DNA from 2 places in the Actinoplanes sp. NPDC051470 genome. Region 1 is predicted to be linked to the other one. Evidence: riboswitches for the same ligand, from Rfam matches in the RefSeq annotation. Region 1 holds a riboswitch; the other holds the start of a gene.
The links. A riboswitch is a leader RNA that binds a small molecule or an ion and turns the genes downstream of it on or off. The one in region 1 is predicted to bind cyclic di-AMP.
Positions count from the first base shown of each region.

Region 1 (4,855 bases):
GCCACCGACTGACGGTCCATGCCGAGGCGCTGCGCGGTCTCCTGCAACACGTCGTAGGCCTCGCGTACGCCACACCCGCGCTGCGCGATGATCACGCCGATGGCGCGGTCGACCGTGGCGCCCTGGCTCAGCGCCGCGCGGCGGGACAGCTCACTGAGCAGGATCTCGGCCTGGTTGACGATGGCCATCGCGGTGAGCAGCAGCTCGGGGCGGATGCTCTGCGCCTGCCGGACGTAGATGCTGAGCGCGCCGACCGACGTCCGCCGCACGTCCAGCGGGATGGCCGCCACGGCGTGCACGTCCTCGTCGCGGGCGGAGTCGCCCAGCGCCGGCCAGCGCGGGTCGTTCGGCAGGTCCTGGGTGAGCACCAGGGTGCGGGTGCGGGCCGCCTCGAGGACGGGTCCTTCGCCGGTCTCGAACTGGCAGTCGTCGACCCCGCGGCCGTCGCTGCCCGACGCGGTCAGGCTCGGCCCCTCCCCCTCGGTGATCAGCGCGACCGAGCAGCGGACCGCGCCGGGGATCGTCCCGGCGGTGAAGACGGCGAGCCGCTCCAAGGCCCCGGCCACGTCGTCCGCGGAGAGCAGCCGCTCGGACAGCTCGTGCAGGAGCCCGGCCACCTCGACCGTGCTCGTCTGCGGCAGCGCCAGGCCCCCGGCGCCCGGCCGGACGACCTCGGAGGGGATGACGACGGCCGATCCGGGCCGGGCCACCTCGGCGGGGGCGGGATCGGCGGCGTCCCGCGGAGCGGGCAGGGACGGGCCGATGGCTGGGGCGTTGGGGTGGGCGGCGATGACGGGTTCCGTCTCGGTGTGGTGGACCGGGCCCGCGTTCGGGGCGCCGGCGCCCTGTCCCGGGTGGCGGGGACGGGCTGTGCGTCGGGTCTGATTGGGGGCGGAGGAAGCGGCCGCCGGCGGCGTGGACCGCTGACCGGCGCGCTCAGCGCTCCGTCGGGGTGCGGGCACGCGTCGGATCCTCCCACGTCCTGAGGTGGACACGAAAGTTTTGTGCCTCTACCGGGTGCCTTCAGCCCTTTCGGCTGGTGCGACCGTCTCTGCCGAGGTGCGGTTTTCCCGCGAAAGGTCCGAATTGTGCTCCCGATCGTCCGAATCCGCGAGAATGGCCGCGGCCTGGGCCTCCGGGTCGGCGCTGCCGGCGGCGCGCTCCTCGGGAAGCAGGTCGGCGGCGCGCTCTTCGGTACGAGGATCGTTCATGAAGATCGGGTACCCACAACCGGCCCAACATAATGCGCCGCCCCCGAGAACCTCGGAGGCGGCGCATAGGTGTCGGTGTGCATGTCGCCTCTCGGCGAGTGGCTCAACACGGCTCCAGCCGAACGGTATTCCGTGAAGGCAATGGGTGAGGCCCGGGGACACTGGACACACCGACATCTGTTCTCAACTGTCGGTCGCCCGCCCTGATTCCAGCAGGCATTGTGACCCAGGACACACGTCAGAAGTCCTGCGTGAGGCGATGCGGATCCACCTCACGGCCCGGGTGCCGGGCCAGGTACTCGGTCTCCAGTTCCGCCGTCCGCCGCAGGTGGTTGTCCAGGGCGGCGTCCGGCCCGTACCGCAGGGTGTCCAGCCGGGTCCGGTGCAGGCTGGCCAGTTCACGGATCAGGTCGTCGTCACCCAGTCCCGCCGGGTCGATGCCGATCTCGGAGATCTCCACAGGCTGGTCGCTCATACCGTTCAGCCTTGCCCGCGCGGGTCGCCCTGAAACCCGCGCGACTACCCTGACAGTCATGAAAGGGCTGCTGACCCCGGCGTGGATCCTCCGCCATGTGGTCGCGCTCGTTCTGATCGTGGCCTTCCTCCTGCTGGGCTGGTGGCAATACACCCGCGCCACCGGCGGAAACGCACTGAGCTGGGGGTACGCGTTCCAGTGGCCGGTCTTCGCCGGCTTCGTCGCGTTCCTGTGGTGGCGCGAGGTTCGGCTGGCCACGAAACCGGCGGCGGAGCCGGCGCCGGAACGGGAAAAGCTCCCAGATTCGGCTGTTACCGTCGGCCGCCCGGTCCGGGTCCCGTCCCGCCCGGCGCCCGACCCCGGCGCCGACGACCCGGAACTGGCGGCCTACAACGACTACCTCGCCTGGCTCAACGCCCATCCCGGCGCCCGCCCCGGCGACTACCCCGGACCCAGGAAGTAAGGAAAGCACCGTGCAGGGAGCTCTCACCCGTTACCGGATCATCGCCTACATCGTCGGCGTGGTCCTGATCGTGCTGGTCCTCGTGGGCATGCCGCTGAAGTACCTGGCCGACAACGACACGGTGGTCGCGGGCGTCGGCCCGGCGCACGGCTTCCTCTTCATCCTGTACGTGCTGGCCACCTTCGACCTCGGCCGCCGCGCCCAGTGGCCGCTCAGCCGCATGCTGCTGGTGATGCTGGCCGGCACCATCCCGTTCCTGTCCTTCTGGGCCGAGCGGAAAGTGACGCGCAATTGGATCAGCGTCAATCCCGAAAAGTCCGATTCCGCGTCCGGGGATCACGCGCTGAATTCCTAGAATTACGCCGCGCATTCATTGGCTTAAGGTTTTCTTGCCGAGCTTGCTTTTCGGAGATCCATCGATAAGTTAATGCGGTTGGTTCGGTCCGCAGCCACACCCTCCGGTGGCGCCGAGCCGGCGCTGCCGAGTCTGCACGGCGGCCTCGACGCGGTCACCCCCATCCGGCCGCGCCCGGGCCCATCGTGACGAACCGGGGAACCGAGTTCTCGGGGTGAATCCGCGCACCACCGCGGTAGGGCCTTCTTCCCGCCCGAACCCGTCAGCTAACCCGGTAGGCGGCACAGGCGGAAGAAAGGCCTCTCAGCGTTGTCACACGCCCGCACGAGGTTCCGGATCGCGGCCGTCGCCCTCATGGCGCTGGCGCTGACCGGGCCGGCCGTGACGGCCGCTCACGCGGAACCGTCCAAGACCGAGATCACCAAGAAGATCGCCAAGGCATCGGACGATCTCGAGGATGTCGTCGAGTCGTACAACGGCATGAAGATCGATCTCAACAAGACCAAGGCCGATCAGGTCGCGCTGACGAAGTCGCTGGGCCCGGCCAAGGAGGCCCTCAAGGTCGCCCAGGCCGAGATGGGCCAGATCGCCAACAAGGCTTACCAGCAGGGTGACATCGGCGCCATGAACGTGATGCTCGAGGGATCGGGCACCCTGATGGACCGGATCGGCATGCTCGACCAGCTGACCCGCGATCGCCAGCGCAAGATCGACAACTACACGGCGACCACGCAGAACTACGACACGCGTCAGGCCGCCCTGAAGACCGCGCAGAACAAGCAGAACGCGCAGCTGAACGAGTTGGCCAAGCGCAAGAAGAAGATCGAGAACGACATCAAGAAGCTGTACGCGATGCGGACGGCGGCGTACGGCACGCCGACCAAGTCGGGCAGCAAGTACAGCGGCCCGATCCCGCAGATCGCCGGCTCCGCGGGCAAGGCGGTGTCCTTCGCGTACAACGCCATCGGCGTGATGTACAAGTTCGGCGCCGACGGCCCGAACGGCTACGACTGCTCGGGGCTGACCTCGGCGGCCTGGCGTGCGGCGGGCAAGAGCCTGCCCCACAAGGCCTCCGCCCAGATCAGCGCCACCACCCCGATCAGCAAGGGTGACCTGAAGGCGGGCGACCTCATCTTCTTCCGCAACGGTGGCCATGTCGGCCTCTACGTCGGCGGCGGAATGATGATCGACGCTTACCGTACCGGCGAGCCGGTGACGAAGCGCTCGATGAACTCGATGACTCCGACCGGGTACGGCCGGGTCAAGTAACTCAGCACAGTGAAAGGGCCGGTTCCCCTCGCGGGGAACCGGCCCTCTTGTATGACCTGATCGGTCAGGCGGCCTGCAGGCCCTCGGCCCGGGCCAGCTCACGCAGCCGGCCGAGCGCCTGGATCTCGAGCTGACGGATCCGCTCGCGGGAGAGCGAGAACCGGGAGGCGACCTCGGTGAGCGAGTGCTCCCGGCCGTCCTCCAGGCCGTAGCGGGCCCGCATGATGCCGGCCGACCGGTCGTCGAGGTGGTTGAGCAGACCCTCGATGCGCGACCGCTCCAGGGCGGTCAGCACGATCTCTTCCGGCGACGGGGCGTCGCTGTCGGCCACCAGGTCGCCGAGGTTGGTGTCACCGTCGTCGCCGACCGGGGTGTCCAGGGACACCGTGTCCTGCGCCCAGCGGGTGAGCTCACCGACCCGCTCGACGGTCACGCCGAGCGCCTTGGCGATCTGGTCGGGCTCGGGGTCGGCGCCGAGCTCGCGGACGAGCTGGCGGGTGACGTTCCGCATCCGGTTGACGTCTTCGACCAGGTGCACGGGCAGGCGCACGGTGCGCTCCTGCTGAGCGATGGCCCGGCTGATGGCCTGACGGATCCACCACGTCGCGTACGTCGAGAACTTGTAGCCGCGCTCGTAGTCGAACTTCTCGACCGCGCGGACCAGGCCGGTGTTGCCCTCCTGGATCAGGTCGAGCATCGGCATGCCCGAGCGGACGTACCGCCGGGCGATCGACACGACCAGCCGCAGGTTGGCGCGGATGAACAGATCCTTGGCCCGCTGTCCCTCGGTGACCACGCGCTCCAGCTCTTCGCGGCTGGTGCCGCGGCGGGGCTGGCCCTCTTCCAGAAGGTGCTCGGCGTACAGGCCGGCCTCGATGGCCTTCGAGAGATCGACCTCCCGGGCGGCGTCGAGCAGCGGCGTCCTGGAGATCTCGTGCAGATAGACTCCAACGAGGTCGCGCTCCTCGGCGACCTCATCGGTCCGCATCACGGTGTTCTTCTCCACGTTGCCCACGGTCCCCTCATTGCCTTCGCTAACCCAGTTACGGGCGTTACCTGCGTCCATCTGGTTCCTCCCCGTA
Region 1 covers NZ_JBFBAA010000008.1:92,014-96,868, forward strand. Annotated here, with positions in the region: gene AB0M54_RS16485 (ANTAR domain-containing protein) at 1-962, opposite strand, end outside; gene AB0M54_RS16490 (hypothetical protein) at 1,011-1,211, opposite strand; gene AB0M54_RS16495 (DUF6158 family protein) at 1,450-1,686, opposite strand; gene AB0M54_RS16500 (hypothetical protein) at 1,745-2,149, shown strand; gene AB0M54_RS16505 (DUF3817 domain-containing protein) at 2,160-2,504, shown strand; cyclic di-AMP (ydaO/yuaA leader) riboswitch at 2,672-2,800, shown strand; gene AB0M54_RS16510 (NlpC/P60 family protein) at 2,859-3,773, shown strand; gene AB0M54_RS16515 (sigma-70 family RNA polymerase sigma factor) at 3,838-4,839, opposite strand.

Region 2 (4,855 bases), on a different contig from region 1:
GTACGCGTAGCCGATCAGGCCGAACGGCGCGAGCGGGAGGAACCGCACCAGCAGCACCGCGGCCAGCCCGCGGCGGTTGAGCCAGCCGTCCAGGCGCTTCATCCGGCCGTCGGCCTTGGCGCCGAGCGCGCCCCGGCCGGCCCAGCGCCCGGCGTAGTAGGTGGCGGCGGCGGCGATCACCGCGGCGGCGAGGGCGGCCGCGGCGCCGGTGGCCGCGCCGAGCAGCGCGCCGCTGGCCAGCGTGATGGCCGTGCGGGGCACCAGCACGGAGAGCAGCAGGCCGCCGATCACGGCCACGCCGACCGCGGCGACCGGGCCCAGCCCGGCGACCGAGGCGGCGATGTCACGCAGCGGCAGCACCGCGGCGGCCACGGCCAGGCCGGCCACGACCAGGCCCAGCGTGCCGAAGCGGACCAGCCGGCGCCGCCAGGTGACCGGGGCCGGAGCGCCCTCGGTAGCGGTTGCAGCCAGGGGAGAGGCAGCCTGAGGGTCCGCGGAGGTGATGGCCTTCGGGGCGATCAGGGTGTCAGTCATAAAGGCTTACCGCTCCTGGTGTCGTCGGGCTGTTTCGGCTGGTCAGACGCTTGCTGCGGTGAGTCGCTCGGACCTGAGCGCCTCGGCCCAGGCATCGTCGACGGGGGCAAGACTATCCGCGCCCGTCGCCCAACGCAGTAGCAGATCGGCTATCGCTGGGTTGCGGGCCAGCGCCGGGCCATGGCTGTAGGAGCCGAGGATCTTGCCGTGCCAGGCGCCCTCGGTCTGCCCGTCGTTGCCGATGCCGGCGGTCACGTGGGCCAGCGGCGAAACGTCCGGCCCCAGGTGGGTACGCCCGCCGTGGTTCTCGAAACCGGTCAGCGGCGGCAGCCCGAGCCGCGGGTCGATGTCGCCCCGGAGCTCGCCGACGGCCCGCGTCTCGCCCCGGTTCGACTCCAGGTCGAGCAGGCCCAGGCCGGCGAACTTGGCCCCCTTGGCGAAGAAAGAGTGCCCGAAGAGCTGATAACCGGCACAGATGGCCAGCACCGCCGCGCCCTGGCCGACCGCCCGGTGGATGCCGCCGTCGGCGATCAGCCGCTGGGCCGCCAGCGCCTGCGGGCCGTCTTCCCCGCCGCCGATCAGGTAGATGTCGGCGGTGGAGGGCATCGGCTGGTCGGAGCGGACCTCGTGGGTCTCGGCCGGGATGCCGCGCAGGGCCGCCCGGTGGGCCAGGATCAGCATGTTCCCGCGGTCGCCGTAGGTGGACAGCAGGTCGGGATAGATCCAGACGATCCGCAGAACACTTTCAGTTGACACGGTCCAGCTCCGCTCGGATGTCCTGGAAGGCGGTGTAGTTCGCGATCACTTCGAGCCGTCCGGGCGGAGATGCCTGGATCGCCTCGTCGAAGGTCTTTACGTGGCGGAAGGGCACACCGTTCACCGTGAGGCGGACCGCGAGGTCGTAGGCCCGGTCGCCGGTGATCAGCACGGGCCGGCCGTCACGGAGCGGTGCGAAGTCGACGTCGTAGAGCCAGGAGGTGTCCAGGCCGTCGGGGTCGCGGGCGTTGATGGAGAGCAGGGTCGGCGCCACATCGGCCATGTCGAAGGCCTCGAGCCAGCTCGCCGGGTTCTTGGCCAGCAGCAGCCGGATGTTGCGGCCGTCGCGGTCGACCTGGGCGTACCGGCCGGCCACCGAGGTGACCGAGGACAGCCGGGGCACGCCCTCGATCGCGCGGACGCCGAACTCGGCCGCGGTGGCCAGGGCGGCGGCGGCGTTGCCGAGGTTGACCCGGCCCGGCAGCTGGAGCTTGACCAGGTGCCAGTCGCCGTTCGGGTCGGTGACGCCCTCGTCCTCGACCACCCACTGGGCCCGCGGCCGGCGCAGCGGGCAGCCGACGCACCACCACTCGCCCTCGCGGCGCTCGATCGACGAGCCGCACTCGGGGCAGACCCAGGAGTCGTCGTGCCACCGCTGGCCGGCGCTGAACCACGTGACGTTGGGGCTGCCGACGGCCGACCAGACCACCATCGGGTCGTCGGCGTTGGCGATCACCCGGATGTCGGGGTGGTCGGCCAGCGCGGTCCGCCACAGCTGCGCCATCATCGCCACCTCCTTCGCCCGGTCGAGCTGGTCGCGGCTGAGGTTGAGCAGCGCGACCGCGCGCGGGGTGGTCTCGTCGATCACCCGGGCCAGGTAGTGCTCGTCGACCTCGAGCACCGCGAACGGCGTGGCACCGGCCTTGGCCAGGGCCGAGGTGTGCCCGCTGGGCATGTTGGCGCCGAACGAGTTGGTCGCCACCGGGCCGAGCACGCCCAGCGCGGCGGCGGTGAGCCGGGTGGTGGTGGTCTTGCCGTTGGTGCCGGAGACAAGCGCGATCGCCCGGCCGGTGGCCAGGTTCTTCAGCAGGTCAGGGTCGATCTTGAGACCGATCCAGCCGCCGATGACCGAGCCGTCGCCGCGTCCCGCGGCCCTGGAGATCGCAGCGGCGGTGCGCGAGACGGAGCTCGCCACCTTCGCGCGCATGGGCATCTTCCCGTCCGTCACGGTGGCGACAGTACCCGAACCGGACAGAGCGTCGATCCGGCCGCCCGGTGGCTGCCGGCGGGACGGTCATACCGGAAATCGCGGTCCTCAAGATCATTCGAAAGTTTGTTAATTGTGTGGCGAGACTCACCCGTTACCTTCGACGTTCGGTGATCACCGCACTGCGTACCGCAGTGGCATTTGTCTTGAGCGATGTCCAAACCGGACATCGGCGCACATGCCAATTACTCTCCGTGGCCAGTCACGATCTGCAACCGTACGGAAATTCGGTTATCAAGGTCTGGCTGCCGGCGACCGCCCGCAGTTCGTGGACACGCGGGTCAACGCCGAGCTCTGCCCCGGCCCGATTCCACGACCCGAGTTCGAGAACATCCACACAAGGCGACGAGGGGCAGAGACGGGGGACCCAATCGGGTCCTCGCGAAGGCACCGTCACTACCGGCGGTGACCTGAGGGCTCAGGCCGTACGACACGGTCTTGGGGTGAAGCCGCCACGGCGGCCGGGCACACCTTCCCGCCCGAACCCGACAGCTAACCTCGCAGGCGTGCCGGAGGGATCTCTCTACCGTGCAACAAAGCACCTCGAGCCGGCGCCGCACCCTCGGCACCGGCAGCATCGCCCTGTCCCTGGGTATCTGCCTCGGCGCCGGCCAGATCGTGGCCACGCAGCCGGCGGTCGCGGCCACCCCGGTCGTCACCGCCGCCGCGATGCGGCCGCTGGCCAAGGTCACCCAGAAGGCCAGCGCGAAATCGGTGAAGTACGGCGCCTCGATCCGGATCACGACGTTCGTGGCCAACCCGAGCACCGGCAAGAAGGTCACGAGCGGCATGGTGCGCCTGCAGGCGCTCCGCAGCGGCAAGTGGCAGACGTGGCAGACCCGGACCATCCTGAAGTCGGGCGCCTACACCTTCTCGTTCAAGCCCCTGGTCTCCGGCACCTACCGCACCGTCTTCCTCGGCGGCGGCGGAGTGCGCGCGGCGGTCAGCCGGAACAACTCGTCGGTGTCGGTGACGAACAAGGGCGCCATGGTCCTGGCGGAGGCCGCGAGGCACAAGGGAGCGCTGTACAAGTACGGCGCGGCGGGTCCCAAGCGCTTCGACTGCTCCGGCTTCACGCTGTACGTCTACAAGAAGACCACCGGTCGCAAGCTGCCCCACAAGGCCAACTCGCAGCAGAAGTACGGCAGGTCGGTCAGCAAGGGCAGCCGGCAGCCCGGCGATCTGATCATCTTCCGCTCCGGCTCCTACGGCTACCACGCCGCGGTGTACGCGGGCGCCAACAAGATCTGGGACTCGCCGCACTCCGGCGCCCGGGTCTCGAAGCGCAAGATGATCAGCGGCAACTACGTGGTCCGCCGCCTGGTCTGAGTTCAGGACCGCAGTAAGTAAGGCGTAACCACTTTCGCACCGGCGGGGTGCGACCCGGGGTTCCTGGGTCGCACCCCGCCGGCGTCTGTGCTTGCTCCACCACCCTCCCCGCATCTCCTCCACTCCGCTCCACATCCACGCCCGGCGCCGCTGATACCGCGGATCCGGGCAGTTTTTCGTGCCCACCTGGGCGGCATGTCGGAAAGCGGACGCCATGATCAGGCCTTCGCCCTCCACTGGCACTCCACCGCGTCTACCTGCGCTTTCGTCTGCGAATCCGGTTCATGGACGGCACGATTCCGGTTGCGGGTGGAGGGAAGTGGAGTAGAGTGGAGCGCAGTGGCAGGGGGGACCTGCCGGCCCGATTCGACACGGCGGACCGCGAACCGCCGGCAGGGCGTAGGGGGGTTGGCCGATGTTTCTCGGCACGCATACCCCACGCCTGGACGAGAAGGGCCGGTTGATCCTTCCGGCGAAGTTCCGGGACGAGCTGGCGGGAGGTGTCGTGATCACCAAGGGGCAGGAGCGTTGCCTGTACGTGTTCCCGATGCCGGAGTTCCAGCGCATCGCGGGGCAGCTGCGCGAGCAGCCGGTCACCCACAAGGCCGCCCGGGCCTACAGCCGGGTGTTCTTCGCCAGCGCACATGACGAGGTCCCCGACAAGCAGGGCCGGGTCACCATCCCGGCACACCTGCGGGAGTACGCGGGCCTCGACCGTGAGCTGGTCGTGATCGGGGCGAGCACGCGGGTGGAGATCTGGGACAAGCAGTCCTGGGAGGACTACCTCTCGTCGAGCGAGGACGACTTCGCCGACATCGAGGAGGGGGTGCTGCCCGGCGGACTGTGACGGCGTGACACGGACGAGATGGACAAGACGTCGCTGCCGCCCGTACTGCGAGATCTCCAGCCGCTTGAGTTCCTGGCGCCTCTTCCCCGGCGCCAGGCGCGACGCCCGCCGGCAGCGGGCAC
Region 2 covers NZ_JBFBAA010000003.1:168,365-173,219, reverse strand. Annotated here, with positions in the region: gene AB0M54_RS07925 (VTT domain-containing protein) at 1-534, opposite strand, end outside; gene AB0M54_RS07920 (glutamine amidotransferase) at 577-1,290, opposite strand; gene AB0M54_RS07915 (MurT ligase domain-containing protein) at 1,280-2,503, opposite strand; cyclic di-AMP (ydaO/yuaA leader) riboswitch at 2,878-3,079, shown strand; gene AB0M54_RS07910 (NlpC/P60 family protein) at 3,086-3,886, shown strand; gene mraZ (division/cell wall cluster transcriptional repressor MraZ) at 4,302-4,733, shown strand.
Region 2: linked by a shared signal. The riboswitch ahead of AB0M54_RS07910 (NlpC/P60 family protein) and the one ahead of AB0M54_RS16510 (NlpC/P60 family protein) in region 1 are both predicted to bind cyclic di-AMP.